DNA from 2 places in the Planococcus sp. TJ-307 genome. Region 2 is predicted to be linked to the other one. Evidence: riboswitches for the same ligand, from Rfam matches in the RefSeq annotation. Region 2 holds a riboswitch; the other holds the start of a gene.
The links. Region 2 has a riboswitch for FMN ahead of AC4EHK_RS02270 (hypothetical protein). Riboswitches for the same ligand answer to the same signal wherever they lie in the genome.
Positions count from the first base shown of each region.

Region 1: it holds a riboswitch for FMN, as region 2 does, so the genes downstream of both, AC4EHK_RS06775 (ECF transporter S component) here and AC4EHK_RS02270 (hypothetical protein) in region 2, are expected to answer to the same signal.

Region 1 is NZ_JBZDOJ010000002.1:118,980-122,390, reverse strand. It holds gene AC4EHK_RS06785 (YpbB family protein) at 1-186, opposite strand, end outside; gene AC4EHK_RS06780 (ferredoxin) at 293-544, shown strand; gene AC4EHK_RS06775 (ECF transporter S component) at 864-1,445, opposite strand; FMN riboswitch at 1,589-1,722, opposite strand; gene AC4EHK_RS06770 (hypothetical protein) at 1,798-2,982, opposite strand; gene sigX (RNA polymerase sigma factor SigX) at 2,972-3,411, opposite strand, start outside.
Region 2 is NZ_JBZDOJ010000001.1:463,129-466,539, reverse strand. It holds gene ribH (6,7-dimethyl-8-ribityllumazine synthase) at 1-456, opposite strand, end outside; partial or broken gene ribB (3,4-dihydroxy-2-butanone-4-phosphate synthase) at 498-1,100, opposite strand; gene ribE (riboflavin synthase) at 1,118-1,747, opposite strand; gene AC4EHK_RS02270 (hypothetical protein) at 1,732-2,022, opposite strand; FMN riboswitch at 2,086-2,256, opposite strand; gene AC4EHK_RS02265 (CHY zinc finger protein) at 2,402-2,725, shown strand; gene AC4EHK_RS02260 (GNAT family N-acetyltransferase) at 2,756-3,244, opposite strand; gene AC4EHK_RS02255 (metallophosphoesterase) at 3,334-3,411, opposite strand, start outside.

The DNA of each region.
Region 1 (3,411 bases), on a different contig from region 2:
CGTTTGATCATAGGCTTTCTTATCCAGTTTTGGCAGCACGCCAAAATAAGGATACAAGCCAAAATAGCCAATATCCTGTATCGTTTGACCAGACTTCTTTCCTTTGATCAAATGATAAGGCGAAGAGATGGTCCGCTGCCGGTTGACAGCCTTCATAATGGCAAGAATAAGTTCCGTAAATAACAAGCTTGCGCCCCCTAGCGGTTTTTGGTTGAAAAACTACTCAAACACCTTTAGAATAAAAACGATAGTATAACTGAACTTGTTCGGAGATAAAGGAGAGGAAAACAATATGGCTAAGTATACCATTGTCGACAAGGATACTTGTATCGCTTGTGGTGCTTGTGGTGCTGCAGCACCTGACGTTTATGATTATGATGACGAAGGAATCGCTTTTGTTATTTTAGATAATAACATGGGGACAGAACAAGTTCCAGACGAACTCGAGGAAGATATGGAAGATGCATTTGAAGGCTGTCCAACAGATTCCATCAAAGTCGCGGATTCATCTTTCGAAGGCGACCCTTTAAAATACGAAGACTGATCCAAATAGAAAAGGCGTTCGGCAGTGAATAACTGCCAAACGCCTTCTTTTTTTATGCAAAGCCTTTTTACATTTTTACTTCAAACTCCAGCGCCCAGATTATTGAGTCATAAGTCAACCCAGCCGCGTGACAAAGCACGCCATACTGCTGGGTTGTCTATGCCCGTCGAATCTACACGGGCGCTTGTGCTTTTCTATGTCCAGACTTCAGCGCCCAGCTCCTTGGGTCATAAGCCACACCGGCTGTGCGGCAAAAAGCGCCGCTTCGCCGGCTTGTCTTATGCCCGGCAGAGCTACATGGGCGCTTCCGCTTTTCTATCTATGATAAATAATAGGAACGCTGCTTTTCAATCCAAGTATGCATACTGCTGAACATCAACAGCACGACTGCAGTTAAAAGCAAGCCTTTGATTAAGTTAAACGGTAAGATCCCCAGAACGATTGTTCCGAACAGCACATTGCCTGTTTCTGCAGGCATGTTGAGGAAATAAGTGTACATCGGCAGAAACACTAAATAATTTAAAATACTCATGCCGATTGCCATTGATAATGTACCGGCAGCCAAGCCAAAGGCCATTCCTTTTTTAGTTGCTACTTTGTGGTAGATAAAATAAACCGGCAAAATAAACAATAAGCTTGTAACAAAATTAGCCATGTGGCCAACAGGAACTCCAGTTGGACTTCCTGCAAACAACCAATCCAACACATTTTTGAAAAATGCGACTAAAATTCCTGCGACCGGCCCCATTGTAACTGCTGCGATCAATGCTGGCACATCACTGAAATCCACTTTCAAAAAAGCAGGTAATGCAGGTAATGGAAAGTTGAAAAGCATCAAAATAAACGAAATACTGCTCAACATTCCGATAACGATCATCGTTTGCAACTTTTTGTTCTTCATATTCCTCTCTCCTTGTAGTGATTCACCAGAAGAAAAGCTTGGACCGTGCATGTACATACAAAATCCCTTAAGCAACACGCTTAAGGGAGAAAAGGCACACTTAACAAGCGTTCCGTTTATACATAAACGACACACGTCCGCACCTTCACCTTCTCCCATCCAGACTATACTGTCGGCTTTGGAATCTCACCAAATCCTGCGTTTTACGGCTCGCGGGCTTATGAACAGAAGTTCAATTACCGCCGGTAGGGAATTGCACCCTGCCCCGAAGATGAATCGATATTTTGTTATGTCCTAATCTTAGTATATAGAAAGAGCATTGTAAACAAATATGTTTACAATGCTCTTTTTCTTATTGTATTGGCCATTCTAACAGGTTTGCTGCTGCCGGAACTGGTAATGGCTGGCTAAAGTCAAAGTCATTCCAGACTTCCGACTGCAGCCCTTCCACTTGAACGTTTTTTCCAAACGCATCAGCGGTCAATGCAAAGCTCTCCATCATACGAACCACTACGACAGGATCCAGCGAATTCAGATCAACTTCCCCTTCGATTTCCACTTGCACTTGATCTTCTGTTTCTGACACTTGAATCTCAATGCTTGGTGGAACTGTAGCCTCATAAAAATCGTTCGGACTTTCTGTAAGGGCCTCAATCGCTTCCCCCGCAGCAGTAAATGGCATATCATACCCTGGCACCAGATATACTTTACCACTTGACGATTCAAAAGAATAATAGGCAATGTTTTTCTCCGCTGGGACAACCGGCTCTACAGGGCCAATTTCTGAAAACTCTGCAGCCGAACCGTCTTCGTTCGCCACTTCAATTTCTTCGACATCCTTAAATGTCTCCGAAAGTGTATTAAAGTAAATTCCCATACTGGCAGAAGCTAGGTCGTACTGGTGGTCCTGCGGCAATATATGGCGAATGCCGTCCGCTGTTTGTTCCAAAGTTCCTGCATATGGATGATACTCATCAAATCCAAGTAACTCTTCGTCAATGTCATCAGCATATTCTTGATACAGTTCATAAGATGTCGGACTTTCATCTCCGAATGCTGCTTCTATTTGTTCACGGGGAATCAGAAAGGAGACGGGTACGACAAATGCATTTTCAGTCAAGCCAAGGGTCATCAATGTCTGGTCTCCAATGGCTTCTTCGTAGACGGCCGAGCGCAGCGGTATGTCTGTTTGCGCTATTGAAAACTGATCAGACTCTCCAGTTCCCGACTCTTCAGTTTCAGGAACTGAAGAGTCTTGTTCGGATTGTTCAGTCGTCGCTGAGTCTTCAGTTGACTCTTGAGAATTTTGAGCCGTATCAATCCCATTTTGGCTGATAATAGTGGCGACTAATATCCCTATTGTAATAAATCCCAGCGCTGCAACCAGTAATGGAAGCCATTTTTTTGGACGTTTTGGGATCTTTTCTTTCTGGGCCAACCGATTGTATACTTCTTCTTTTGTTCGGTTATCTTTGATTGCGGGGAAATCCTTTAACAAATCTTCGATGGATTCATCGGTCCATTTGTTATTCGGCATTTTCATCTCCCCCTTCCCTCGCTATTAATTTTTCACGCAATGCTTTGATTGCGCGGTGCTGAGTGGTTTTTACTTTTCCTTCTGTCCAACCTAAAATATCCGCGGTTTCTGCTATTGATAAGTCTTGGAAAAAGCGCATGATGATCACCACTTTTTGGTCTCCGGTGCACGTATCTAAAGTTTTGTACAACAGTACTTTATCTTCATTCAATGATGAAACTTCCTCCGGAATCCGCTCCGACGAAACCAATTGCTGTGTTTCCCAATCAAAGTATTCCATTGAGTGCTTTTTGCGCACGGCCATTTTTCGAAAATGATCGATCGCCACGTTTTTTGCAATGGAAAACAGCCATGTTTTTTCTGAGCTTTTTCCTTCAAATCGGTCATAAGCCCGAAAAGCCCGAATATAGACTTCGTGCATCAAATCTT
Region 2 (3,411 bases):
TTTCATTAGGTTCGCCATTTCAATGGCACCTGCAGCTGATTCCCAGCCTTTGTTGCCGGCTTTTGTTCCTGCCCGCTCAATAGCTTGCTCAATAGAATCGGTTGTCAAAACGCCAAAAATAACCGGAATATTTGCTTGGTCGCTAGCTCTTGAAACGCCTTTAGCAACTTCGCTGCAGACATAATCGAAATGCGGTGTCGCGCCTCGGATCACAGTTCCTAAAGTGATGACTGCATCGTAATTTCCGCTCATCGCCATTTTTTTGGCGACTAACGGAATTTCAAAAGCACCTGGCACCCAAGCGATTGACACGTCGTCTTCTCCAACGCCGTGGCGTTTTAATGCGTCTTCTGCACCACCCAGCAGCTTGCTTGTAATAAATTCGTTAAAGCGGCCGACAACGATGCCGATGCGCAGCCCTTCACCATTTAAATATCCTTCAAAATGTACAGTCATGCAATTCCATCTCCTCTGGTAGATTAATAGGTTGTTGTGCTTTGATTTTTATGTTGGTAGGATACTAACTCTTTAATTGTGAGAATTCCCAGTCCGAGCCGTTCTGCTACTTTCAGCAAATCGTCCACTCGGGCCATTGTGCCGTCTGGATTCATAATTTCACAAATGACCCCTGCAGGCGGCGATCCTGCCAGCTTCGCTAAATCAACAGCCGCTTCGGTGTGTCCCATCCGTTCAAGCACACCTCCGTCTTTTGCAATCAACGGGAAAATATGGCCTGGACGTTTAAAATCCGTCGCTTTCGCATCCGGCTTTATCAAACTGGTAATGGTATGAGAACGTTCGTAAGCACTGATGCCTGTAGTTGTGTCTTTATGATCAATGCTAATGGTAAAGGCTGTACCAAATTCGTCTGTATTATCGTCCGTCATCAAACCGATTTCCAAGTTTCGAGCGATGGACTGGGCAACAGGCACGCAAATCAATCCTCTGCCTTCTGTCGCCATCAAATTGACAATTTCAGGTGAAGCAAACTCTGCCAATGCAATAAAATCGCCTTCGTTTTCTCTATCTTCATCATCAATCACAATGATTGCTTTGCCATTTTTCAAGTCTTCGACGGCTTTCTCTACTGTGTAAAACATCTCTGATGTACCTCCCTTTAAAATCCATTTTCCGCCAGCCAACTTCGGCTGATTTTCGGTTCTGCTGTCTGAATGCGTTCGGTATACTTCGCCAACAGATCACATTCAATATTGACCTTGTCCCCAATGCCTTTATCTCCTAACAGCGAATCTTCCTGCGTGGTCGGAATAAGAGATATGGTCACCGTATTATGGCCAAGCGCAAAAATGGTCAGTGAAGTCCCATCCACTGCAATCGAACCCTTCAGCATCATGTATTTCATCAGCCGAGGCTCAAGTTCAATGGTTTTGGTCACGGCATTCGCTTCTTTTTTTGCAGAGCGAATTACGCCGACACCATCGATGTGCCCACTGACAAAATGGCCGCCAAAGCGTCCATTGGCTGGCATCGCACGTTCTAAATTCACACCGGATCCGGCCTTTAAACCAATCATTGTTGAAGACTTGACGGTTTCCGGAATAACATCAACCGTAAATGTATGAGAGTTGAATGTCGAAACTGTTAAACACACACCGTTAATGGAGATGCTGTCTCCACGTTTGATGTCCTCTAAAATCAGTCCGCAGGAAATGGTCAATTCCATCGCCTGTGGTTTAGTACGAACTGAAGCAACATGTCCCACTTCTTCGACTATGCCTGTAAACATTTGGTCACACTCCTCCGTTCAGGCCGCAAGAGCAGATTTAATTGGGGTAATATGGGTAATTGGGTGCTTTCCACCATGGGGCGTATAGGTGGTGAGGAAAGGAAAGTTCTGAAGGTTGGTCTGTGCATGTGCCCTGCTTCTTTGTCAAGATTGCCAGTTTCCCAGCTGTTTTTTGTACCTTGAAAAAGCTCTTTTTCCACGGAGGAAAGGAGCAGGATTAAAGATGGTCGTCTCGAAATTTCAGAGACTGGTCCCACATAACGGTTTTTGGTCATACAAATTCCTCCTTTCAATTTCAACTCAATTGAAAAGAAGAGGCACATAACGAAGCCGATCTCTAAATTCTTCTCCCATCCAGACTGTAACTGTCGGTGCTGGAATTTCACCAGCTCCACCGCTTGGACGCGCACAGCATAGTGGCCTATGCCTGCATTCGCCTAACCGGGTCACGGACTTGCAGTTTCCTGCTCACCGCCGGTAAGGAATTTCACCTTGCCCCGAAGAATTAGATTCGTAGTTTCGTCCTATTCATAGTAGCATAGAAAGAAAACAAACCAAATAAGTTGAACTTCAAAACTCATAATTATGTCTTAGTTGGAAGCTGTTTTCTTTCATTCGACTTATCCAGTCCATTTTTAGAAAGGGAGATTTTGTATGCCACATCGCCAAACAGTGAAAGGGATTGGAGTTGATGCTGAAACAAGGTGTGCCCATTACCACTCACCCATTGACCGGATTGCTATCAAGTTTTTTTGCTGCCAGCAATACTTTCCTTGCTTTGAGTGTCATGAAGCTGTTGGATGCAACAATCACCAAGTATGGCCAAAGGAAAAATTTCATGAAAAAGCCGTGTTGTGCGGAACTTGTGGACATGAATTATCAGTCGATGACTATGTAGCCTGCGCATCAACTTGCCCATCCTGCTCCTCGCCGTTCAATCCCGGCTGCAGTTTGCACAAGCATCTCTATTTCGAATAAAGTAAAAGCCAAGTGAGAGCAATACTGCTCTTACTTGGCTTTTTTGATGTACAAAGACATTACGTACTGCTCACCTTTTGAGCGCATAATTCGCCTGCCAGTATCTTTAAATCCTGCTTTTTGATACAGCCGTTGCGCCGGAATGTTACGCGCATTGACACCTAGCACTACTTCATCAAAACTAGAGAATTCCTCTCCCATAAACTCCGGCAATGCATAGATGGAACCTGTCGCGATGCCCCGGCCCTGAAATTTTGGATTTACAGAAAATCCTCTCAATAGAAGGGCATTTGGATTATCCGAATACTTTTTCCGGTCTTCTGACTCATCCAATTCAAAAAAACCGGCATCTTCACCCCTCGCTTTGATGATGATGAAGTGCTTTAAGGGGTCTTTAGCATCTTTTTCAATGATTTCTGTCGGCAGCCGTGTAAATTCCAACTGGTCTGACGGCAAATCGTAGTCAACTGACACTTTTGAGGAATACCGATGCAATGTAACTTCCTTTTTCTTGATCACGCTGAGCAGCCTCCTTATTTACAGTACATCTTCAAATGCAAACTAGGGTTTAATGATAAAAAAGCTCCTGAAAAATGGCCACAGCAGCATTATTCTTTTTCCAGCGTCACTACGACAATTTCCGGCAAATTAAAAATACGCACAGGAAAAGTGCTGTTGCCAAGCCC